2 regions of the Natronosporangium hydrolyticum genome follow, and region 2 is predicted to be linked to the other one. Evidence: riboswitches for the same ligand, from Rfam matches in the RefSeq annotation. Region 2 holds a riboswitch; the other holds the start of a gene.
What was found. A riboswitch is a leader RNA that binds a small molecule or an ion and turns the genes downstream of it on or off. The one in region 2 is predicted to bind cobalamin.

Region 1: linked by a shared signal. The riboswitch ahead of metE (5-methyltetrahydropteroyltriglutamate--homocysteine S-methyltransferase) and the one ahead of JQS43_RS13885 (histidine phosphatase family protein) in region 2 are both predicted to bind cobalamin.

What each region holds. Positions count from the first base shown of each region.
Region 1 is NZ_CP070499.1:4,732,818-4,738,014, forward strand. It holds gene metE (5-methyltetrahydropteroyltriglutamate--homocysteine S-methyltransferase) at 1-2,053, opposite strand, end outside; cobalamin riboswitch at 2,176-2,387, opposite strand; gene JQS43_RS21185 (ribonucleotide-diphosphate reductase subunit beta) at 2,456-3,433, opposite strand; gene JQS43_RS21190 (ribonucleoside-diphosphate reductase subunit alpha) at 3,487-5,197, opposite strand, start outside.
Region 2 is NZ_CP070499.1:3,123,070-3,128,266, forward strand. It holds gene cobF (precorrin-6A synthase (deacetylating)) at 1-728, shown strand, start outside; gene JQS43_RS13875 (ABC transporter substrate-binding protein) at 769-1,659, shown strand; gene JQS43_RS13880 (phosphotransferase enzyme family protein) at 1,674-2,558, opposite strand; cobalamin riboswitch at 2,662-2,891, shown strand; gene JQS43_RS13885 (histidine phosphatase family protein) at 2,960-3,556, shown strand; gene JQS43_RS13890 (cobalamin biosynthesis protein) at 3,549-4,529, shown strand; gene JQS43_RS13895 (cobyric acid synthase) at 4,526-5,197, shown strand, end outside.

The DNA of each region.
Region 1 (5,197 bases), 1.6 Mb from region 2:
CGGGGCCGACTCCCCGCGCGTACCCGATCGCCGCCAGATCGTCGAGAACCTCCATCTTCGAGCGGGAAGCCTCGATGCTGGTGACATCGGCGTCCAGCGCGTCGATCGCGTGGATCACCTCACCGAACTCCGAATAGCACAGATGGGTGTGGATCTGGGCGGAGTCATCGACGCCGCTGGTCGCCAACCGGAACGCCGATACCGCCCAGTCTACGTACGCCGGCTGGGAAGACCTGCGCAACGGTAGCAGCTCCCGTAGCGCAGGCTCGTCCACCTGGATCACCGTGATGCCGGCCGCCGCAAGGTCCCGGCACTCGTCCCGCAACGCCAGCGCCACCTGGTCGGCGGTCTCCGCGAGGGGCTGGTCGGTCCGCACGAACGACCAGGCCAGGATCGTGACCGGCCCGGTGAGCATGCCCTTGACCGGCCGATCAGTGAGCGACTGGGCGAAGCTGGACCACTCGACGGTCATCGGCGCCGGCCGGGCCACATCGCCGTAGATGATCGGCGGCCGGACACAGCGCGACCCGTACGACTGCACCCAGCCATGCTCGGTAGCGGCGAACCCGGCCAACTGCTCGCCGAAGTACTGCACCATGTCGTTGCGCTCCGGCTCGCCGTGCACCAGGACATCCAGGCCCAGGCGCTCCTGCAGCCGGATCACCTGCTCGATCTCGGCCCGCATCCGCTCGGCGTAGCTGGCGTCGTCAAGTTTGCCGGCCCGGTGGGCAGCCCGAGCCTTCCGCAGCTCCGGCGTCTGCGGGAACGAGCCGATGGTGGTGGTGGGTAGCGGCGGTAGCTGCAGTCGCGCCTGCTGAGCTGCGGCCCGGTCGGCGTAGGCACCGCGCTGCCGATCCGCCGGCTGCAGCGTGGCCAGCCGGGCCCGTACCCCGTCGTTGCGCCACTGCTCGGGTGACGGTGGCAGCGGAGCCGGCAGCTGCCCCACGCCCTCGGCCAGGGCTTGGCCGAGCTGCACCACCTCGTCGACCTTCTGCCGGGCGAACGCCAACCGCTCCCGCAGCTGCGGGTCGAGGCCCTGCTCCGCCGAGACATCCACCGGTACGTGCAGCAGCGAACACGAGGTCGAGACCGCGACCTGGTCGGCGATCGCGGCGACCGTGGCCGCGGTCGCCGCCGCCGCCCGCAGGTCGGTACGCCACACGTTGTGCCCGTCGACCAGGCCAGCCACGATCGTCGTACCCGGGCGGGGTGCCGCGGCGGCGAGTTGGTCCACTGTGGCTCGCCCGGCGATCAGATCCAGGCCCAGCGCCTCGATCGAGGTGTCGAGCAACGCCGGTAGGGCATCGTCGAGCTGCCCGAAGTAGGTCGCGACGAAGATCTTCGGCCGTCGGGACAGACCCGCGAGCCTGGTGTAAGCCCGGTGCAGCGCCACGATCTCGGCAGCGCTGCGGTCGGCGACGTATCCCGGCTCGTCGAGCTGCACCCACGCCACGCCCGCGTCGGCGAGCGCTGCCAGGATCTCTGCGTACACCTCGACCAGGTCGTCGAGCCGGTCGAACGGGTTGGACCCGGGCACCGCCGGCTTGGCCAGGAGCAGGAAGGTAGCCGGACCGATCAGCGCCGGCCGGGTCGGGATCTCCAGCGCGGCCGCTTCGGCGTACTCGCGCAGCGCTTTGGCGGGGTCGGGGGTGAAGACCGTCTCCGGGCCGATCTCCGGGACCAGATAGTGATAGTTGGTAGCGAACCACTTGGTGAGTTCCAACGCCGGCTCGGCGTCGACGCCCCGGGCCATCGCAAAGTAGGTGTCCAGGTCGGACAAGCCCAGTCGGCGGAAGCGTTCCGGGATCGCCCCGACCGCGACGGCGGTGTCGAGCATGTGGTCGTAGTAGGAGAATGTGTTCGACGGGATCGAATCGAGTCCAGCGGCGGCCAACGCCTGCCACACGTCGGCGCGCAGCGACGCGCCTGTCCTTTCCAAGGCGTCGGCGTCGATGCTGCCCGCCCAGTATGCCTCGACCGCCTGCTTCAGCTCGCGGTTCGGGCCGATCCGCGGATAGCCGAGCACGGTGCTCTGGCCGAATGGGTTGCTCACAGCCGTTCCTTCCCTCGAAGTGCCCGGCGGACCCTCACGAAGGCGAGGGGGAAGGAGGGTACGGCGAGGTACCAGCGCTTCCGCCCTGGCCGTCCCGAGAGGCCGTCGGCGGCGCACACCGGTTGGTGCACGCGGTGCGGGCAGGTCTTCGGACTCGCGGGCGTGACCACTGATGGTCGCCTACTGGCCGTCGCTTCCCAGACCCAGGGGCCCAGTGCGTCTGACGGCGGTCGTTCCCGCTCACCGCTGCGGGGCAGTCCCGGATTTGCACCGGGTTCCCTCTTACGACGCCCCGCTGTCACAGCCGGGGCGAACCAGCACTGTCAGCCATCCTACAACGCCCCGGGCGCCGCCCCGGGGGTCCTGAGCGCCCGGGGCGGCTGTGACCTGGCCTTCTGCGGGCTAGAAATCGTCGTCGAAGCTGACCGACCCGGTGACGCCCACCTGGTAGGCCGAGACCCGACGTTCGAAGAAGTTGGACAGTTCCTGAACGTCCTGCAGCTCCATGAAGGCGAATGGGTTTCCACTGCCGTAGACCGGCTCGATGCCGAGGGCGGCCAACCGCCGGTCGGCCACGTGCTGGAGATACTCCCGCATGTCGGCCAACGACAGCCCGGAGACTCCCTGTTCGAGCAGGTCCGCCGCGAACTGGACCTCGCACTCCACCGCCTCGGACAGCATCTCGGTCACCCGGCGGCGCAGCTCGTCGTCGAACAGGTCCGGCTCCTCGGCCCGTACCGTGTCGACCACGTCGAAGGCGAAGGCCATGTGCATCGACTCGTCGCGGAAGACCCAGTTGGTGCCGGACGCCAGACCGTGCAGCATGCCCCGGGAGCGAAGGAAATAGACGTAGGCGAAGGCCCCATAGAAGAAGAGCCCTTCGATACAGGCCGCGAAGCAGATCAGGTTCAGCAGGAACGCTCGTCGATCTTCTCGGGTCCGCAACTCTCGAAGCTCGAAGACCGAGTCGATCCACTTAAAACAGAACTCTGCCTTGCGCGCGATCGACGGAATGTTCTCCACCGCCGCGAACGCCTCGAAGCGCTCCTGCTCATTGGGGACATAGGTGTCGAGGAGGTTTAGATAGAACTGGACATGCACCGCCTCCTCGAACAGCTGCCGGGAGAGGTACAGCCGCCCTTCCGGCGAGTTGATGTGCTGATACAGGTTCAGCACCAGGTTGTTCGCCACGATGGTGTCGCCGGTGGCGAAGAACGCCACCAGCCTGCTCACCAGATGCCGCTCAGCCGGCGACAGCTTCGCCAGGTCGGCGAGGTCGGAGTGCAGATCGACCTCCTCGACGGTCCAGGTGTTCTTGATCGCGTCCTTGAACCGGTCGAAGAAGTGCGGATACCGCATCGGACGCAGAGTCAGGTCCATCCCCGGATCGAGGAGCAGCTGCCGGTCGGCGGTACGAGGTTCCGGGATCGTGGTCACTGGCACGCCTCACAGGTCTCGGGGTTCTCCAGGGAGCAGGCTTCCGCGTCCGTCGCATCCGCCGGCCCATTCGCTGCCACCGGCTCGACGGAGACCGTGGCCTGCTGGATCCGGGTCGCGGGCCGGGAACGCAGATAATAAGTGGTCTTCAGCCCGGACTTCCAGGCGTAGAGGTACATCGAGGAGAGCTTCCCGATCGTCGGCGCGCTCAGAAACAGATTCAACGACTGTGACTGATCCACATACGGCCCCCGGGCCGCCGCCAGGTCGATCAATGCCCGCTGGGGCAGCTCCCACGCCGTCCGGAACAACTCCCGCACTTCGGCCGGCACCTCGGCGACACCCTGCACCGAGCCCTCGGCCCGCTTGATCTGCTCCCGGATCGCCGGAGTCCACAGTCCTCGTACCTTCAGTTCGCGTACCAGGTAGTTGTTGATCTGCAGAAACTCGCCGGAGAGCGTCTCCCGTTTAAACAAGTTGGACACCTGCGGCTCGATGCACTCGTAGCAGCCCGCGATCGAGGCGATCGTCGCCGTCGGCGCGATCGCCACCAGCAACGAGTTCCGCAGCCCGTGGGTTGCCAGCCGCTGCCGTAGTTCGGCCCAGCGCTGCGACTGGGTTGGGGTGACCAGCCACAGATCCGGCTGGAGGTCGCCGTTTGCCGCCCGAGTCTGCGGGTACGCCGGATGGGGGCCATGCGCCTCCGCTAGCGACACCGAGGTCTCCAACGCGGTGAGGTAGATCTCCTCCTGCACCCGGGTCGAGAGCTGCGCCGCCGCTGCCGAGTCGAACGGCAGCCGCAACGTGAAGAACGCGTCCTGCAACCCCATCAGGCCGAGTCCGACCGGCCGCCACCGCGGGTTCGAGGCCGCCGCCTGCTCGGACGGGTAGTAGTTGATGTCGATCACCCGGTCCAGGAACACCACCGCGGTCCGCACCGTCGCCCGCAGCTTCTCCCAGTCGACCCCGTCGGCGGTGACGTGGGCGCCCAGATTGATCGAGCCGAGGTTACAGACCGCGGTCTCGCGGTCGGAGTTGACCTGCAGGATCTCGGTACACAGGTTCGAGAGGTGGATAGTGTCGCCGGTGGAACCAGTCTGATTGGACAGCCGGTTCGACGGGTCTTTGAAGGTCATCCAGCCGTTTCCGGTCTGGGCCAACGTCCGCATCATCCGCCCGAACAGATCCCGCGCCCGGACCGTACGCACCGCGCTCTTCTCCGCGACCCGGTACGCGTCATCGAACTCCTCACCCCACAGATCCGGCAGCTCCGGCGCGTCGGATGGGTCGATCAGCGACCACTGTTCATCGGCCTCGACCCGACGCATGAACTCATCCGGGATCCAGTTGGCCAGGTTGAGGTTATGGGTACGCCGGGCGTCCTCCCCGGTGTTGTCCCGCAGCTCCAGAAACTCCTCGATGTCCGGATGCCACGGCTCCAGGTAGACGCAGGCGGCGCCCTTGCGCCGGCCACCCTGGTTTACCGCTGCCACGCTGGCGTCCAGCGTCTTCAGGAACGGGACGATACCGTTCGAGGCGCCGTTGGTCCCCCGGATCAGGGCGCCCCGGCCCCGCACCCGCGACCAGGCGATGCCGATCCCGCCGGCGAACTTCGACAACCGCGCGACCTGCTGGTAACGATCGTAGATCGAATCCAGCTCGTCGCGCGGGGAATCAACCAGGAAACACGAGGACATCTGGGTATGC
Region 2 (5,197 bases):
GCCAGCTGACCCTGGCCGCCGCCGAGGCGATCGGTCAGACCGACGTCTTCTTCCTGCTCGACAAGGGCGCGGAGAAGCACGACCTGATCGCGTTGCGGCAGCAGCTGATGGCCCGGTTCGCCCGGCCCGACCACCGGGTGGTGGCGGTCGCCGACCCGGACCGTGACCGCACCGCCGCGGGGTATGTCCGGGCGGTCGACGACTGGCGGCGGGAGCGGGCCGACCTGCTGGAAGCCGCGATCGCCGAGCAGCTTCCCGACGGCGGCACCGGCGGCTTCCTGGTCTGGGGCGACCCCGCCCTCTACGACAGCACCCTCGCCGTCGTCGAGGAGATCCAGGCCCGAGGACGGGTCGGCATCAGCCACACGGTGATCCCCGGCATCAGCAGCGTGGCAACGCTCGCCGCCCGGCACCGGATCCCCCTCAACCGGGTCGGCCGCCCGTTCCTGGTCACTACCGGCCGTCGACTCGCCGCTGGGTTGCCCGACGAGGTCGACGACATCGTGGTCATGCTCGATGCGCACTGCGCCTTCATCCACTACGTCGACGAGGACTTCGACATCTACTGGGGCGCCTACCTCGGCACCGACGACGAGCTGCTGGTCGCCGGCCCGTTGCGGGAGGTCGCCGACCAGATCGTGCGGGTCCGCCAGGAAGGCCGCGACCGCAAGGGCTGGATCATGGACACGTACCTGTTGCGGCGCCGGGACGCCCCAGCCGGCCGCTGACCCTGTCGCCGGCTGCGCCGCTCGCCGCTACGGTGGTGGCATGCGGATCGTGTCGCTGCTCCCGTCGACGACCGAGATCCTGTTCGCGGTCGGCGCCGGCGACCAGGTGGTCGGAGTGACCTTCGAGTGCGACCACCCACCGGCGGCCCGGCAGCGACGGATCGTGTCGACCAGTGCATTGCCCGCTACCGACGACCCGGCCGAGATCGACCGGTTGGTGTCCGAGCGGATGGCCGCCGGCGAAGACCTCTACCACCTGGACCGGGGTGCACTGTCCGACCTGGATGCTGACCTGGTGGTGACGCAGGACCTGTGCGCGGTGTGCGCGGTCGACGTCACCGAGGTCGCCGACGCACTGGCCTACCTGGCCTGCCGGGCGGAGGTGCTCACCATCGATCCGCACCGGCTCGCCGAGGTGATCGACTCGGTCCGGGTGCTCGGTGCCGCCACCGGCACCGGTGAGCGGGCCGACGAGCTGGCCACGGCACTGACCGACCGGCTGGCGGGGATCACCGACGCGGTGGCCGGCGCCGACCCGGTGCCCACCCTGCTGTTGGAGTGGACCGAGCCGCCGTTCGCACCCGGGCACTGGGTGCCGGACATGATCGACGCCGCGGGTGGGGTCAGCGTGCTCGGCGCCGCCGGTCAACCCTCGACCCGAACCTCCTGGGCGGAGGTGGCGGCGGGACGACCGGCGGTGGTGGTGTCGGCGCCCTGCGGGTTCGACCTCGCCGGCTCGCGCCGGCTGACCGAGCAGCTGGTCGCGACCGGCGCGCTACCGGCCGGCGTACCGGTATGGGCGGTGGACGCGAACGCCTCGTTCGCTCGGCCGGGCCCGCGCCTGGTCGACGGGGTGGCCGCGCTCGCCGGCATCCTGCACCCCGACCGGTGCGGCCCGCCCGACCCGGGCCTGGCCACCCGGGTGGCGTAAGCACCGGCGATGCGCTACCCCAACTCCCCCAACATCCGTCGGGCCGCCGCCAGACCAGCCTGGTTGTCGGCAGGGTCGGCGATGCCGGTGAGGTCATGCTCGACGATCCGGCGGGCGAAGTAGTCGGCCTGCACCGCCCAGCGGAACCGAAGCAGCACCGGCAACCCACGCGCCACCTCCGCCGCTGGGATCGGACCCTGGGGAAGATACGCCGCTATCAGATCCGCTGCGGCGCACGGCCCGCCGGCATACATCACCGCCGACGCAAGGTCGTAGAGCAGCGGACCGACCATTCCGACCTGCCAATCGATCAGGCCGCAGGCGCCGGTGACCGGGTCCCGCCGAAACGCCTCCGGCGCCGGGTCGGTGTGGAGCAGACCCTGGCACAGCGCGGCCGGGTCGAGCGCAGCCAAGGCATCCAGCGCCGTGGCCACTGCCGGACGCAGCCACGGCCGCAGCGCCAGGTGGGGGGCGTCAGGATCGACCCAATGGAAGGTGTCGGCGTCCTCGACCGTCGTGCCGACCAGCCCTCGGTGCACTCTGGCCAGGGTCTTCGCCAGCAGCTGCTGGTCGCTCCCGGCGGTGCCCAGCGGGTCACCCGGCACCCAGGTCAGCAGCGCGAGCGAGGCCCCGTCGAGGTCGGCAACGAGAGCACCCGTCCGGGTGGGCACCGGTGGGCCGCTGGCGGTGCCGGCCGCGGCCACCAGCACGGCAACCGACAGGCCAGCCGTGAAGGCACGGCGAGCCGCCCCGGGCACCAGCTTCGCCACCCAGCGCTCGCCGGGCCCGTGCACAAACCAGGTCGCCGAGTTCATCCCGCCGTGGTGCGGTTCGACCCGTACCGACGACAGTCCCCAGTGGCGCGACACCGCGTCGCGTACCTCACCCTCGGTGACCACAGCGACGAGTCAACCACCCGGAGTCGGCAGGTGCGACCGGTTTAGGCATTGGTGACCGGAGCGCCGGGGCCCGATCACGTGCCTCGACAGCTGTCGGCGGAGCGTAGTACGGTGAGGCTCGCCGTTGACGGAGGCGACTAGGAACGCAGTGCGATGCTGCGGCGGTCCCGCCACTGTAATCGGGGAGCTGCCCGCCCCTGGGCCACACCGGTCGCCGGTGGGGTCCTGGCCAGACGGAGCGCAGTCACTGGCCCACCGCCGGGTGAGCCGGGAAGACTGGGTGGGTGGTGACGATCCGAGAGCCAGGAGACTAGCGCTTACGTCACGACTGAGGGGACGAGGATCCCCGTGGAGGTCGCTGTGACGCCTACGCTTCTGCCTGTCCGGGTGCGGGTCGCACTGTGCTCGGGGACCCGGTGAGTGGCCAGGCCCGACTGCTGCTGGTCCGCCACGCCCCCACCGCGGCCACCCGCGCCCACGCCTTCCCCGGTGACGAGCCGCTCGACCCGGCCGGCAGGTCGGAGGCGGCCGCGCTGCGGGGCCGGCTGCCCGCCGGGCGGGCGATCAGCTCCCCCGCGCAGCGTTGCCAGCAGACCGCGGCGCTCGCCGGCTTCGCCGACGTCGAACTCGACCCGCGCTGGTCCGAGCTCAACTTCGGCGGGTGGGCGGGGTTGCGGCTGGCCGACGCGGCGGAGCGGGACCCCGAGCAGGTGTCGGCCTGGCTCGATGACCCGGCACATCCGCCACCCGGTGGCGAGGGCGTCGAGGAGCTGTTGGCCCGGGTCCGGGCAGCGCTGGCCGAGCTGAGCGAGCCCGGCACCACCGTGGTCTTCACCAGCGGCGGACCGATCAAAGCCGCGGTGCTGGCGGTGCTGGCCGCGCCGGTGTCATCGCTGTGGCGGGTCGAGGTGGCCCCCTGCACGGTCACCATCCTGTATGGGCCTCACCCGCAGTGGCAGCTCCGCGCGGGCTTCGCCGGGGCGGTGGCGGATGCCTGAACCCCAACTTCGCGCCTGGGGCCTGCTCGCCGGCTTCGCCGCCGACCTGCTGCTCGGCGACCCCCGCCGGCTCCATCCGGTGGCAGGTTTCGGGCAACTCGCCGCAGCGCTGGAGCGGCGGATATACCGGGACCAGCGGGCCGCCGGAGTCGGGTACGTGAGCCTGCTCACCGTCGCGGCCGCCGCGGCCGGGTACGCGGGTGGGGCGCTCGCACGCCGGGGCGGACGACCGCCGGCGCTGCTGTGGCAGGCCGCGCTGACCTGGACCGCGCTCGGTGGCCGGTCCCTGACCCGGGAGGCCGGGGCGGTGGCCGCCGCCCTCGACCGGGGCGACCTGGCGACCGCACGGACCCGGCTGCGGTCGCTCTGTGCCCGCGACCCGGACCTGCTCGACGCAGCCGGGGTTGCCCGGGCGGCGGTGGAGTCGGTCGCCGAGAACACCTGCGACGCGGTGGTGGCTCCGCTGTTCTGGGGCGCTGTCGCCGGACCGGCCGGCACCGCCGGATTCCGCGCGGTCAACACAATGGACGCGATGGTCGGTTACCACACCAGCCGGTACGAACGGTTCGGCTGGGCGGCGGCCCGGCTAGACGATGCCGCCAACTGGTTGCCGGCGAGGGTGACCGCCGGGCTGGCGACGCTGCTCGCCCCGGTGGTCGGCGGTTCACCACGCCGGGCGTGGCGGGCATGGCGCCGCGACGGCCCCGGCCATCCGAGCCCGAACGCGGGCCGGGTGGAGGCCGCGTTCGCCGGCGCCCTCGGCCGGCGGCTCGGCGGGTCGGCGAACCGCTACGGCGACCACCTGGACCGGCGCCCCTCGTTGGGCGACGGCGCCGAGCCCACCGCGGCCGACATCCGTCGGACGATCCGGCTGGCCACCGCGGTCGGCGCCACCAGCGCCCTGCTGGCGGCAGCGGCCGCACAGGCAGTCACGGCATCGGCGAGGGACCTGCCGGTAAGGAGGCGGAGATGAGCGGGGCGATCCTGTTCGCCGGCACCGGCTCGGATGTCGGCAAGAGTGTGTTGGTCGCCGGGGTGTGCCGATACCTGGCCCGGCGCGGCCACGCGGTGGCGCCGTTCAAGGCCCAGAATATGGCGCTCAACGCCGCGGTCACCGTGGGTGGCGAGATCGGTCGCGCGCAGGCGGCGCAGGCCGCCGCGGCCGGGGTTACTCCCGAAGTGGCGATGAACCCGATCCTGATCAAGCCGACCGGAGAACGCCACAGCCAGGTGGTGGTGATGGGCCGACCCGCGTTCGACGCCGACGCCCGGGACTACCACGCCCGCCGGCAGGCGCTGCTGCCGACCGTTACCGGCGCGCTGGCGGACCTCCGCTCCCGGTTCGACGTGGTGGTCTGCGAAGGGGCCGGCAGCGCAGCCGAGATCAACCTGCGGCCGTACGATCTGACCAATCTGGGGCTGGCGCGCGCGGCCAACTTGCCGGTACTGCTGGTCACCGACATCGACCGGGGCGGCGCGTTCGGCGCGCTCTACGGCACGCTGGCGCTGTTGGAGCCCGCCGACCAGGCGCTGGTGGCCGGGTTCGTGATCAACCGGTTCCGGGGTGACCCGGCGGTGCTGGCCCCGGGGCTCGAGCAGCTGCGACAGCTCACCGGTCGACCCTGTCTCGGCGTACTGCCG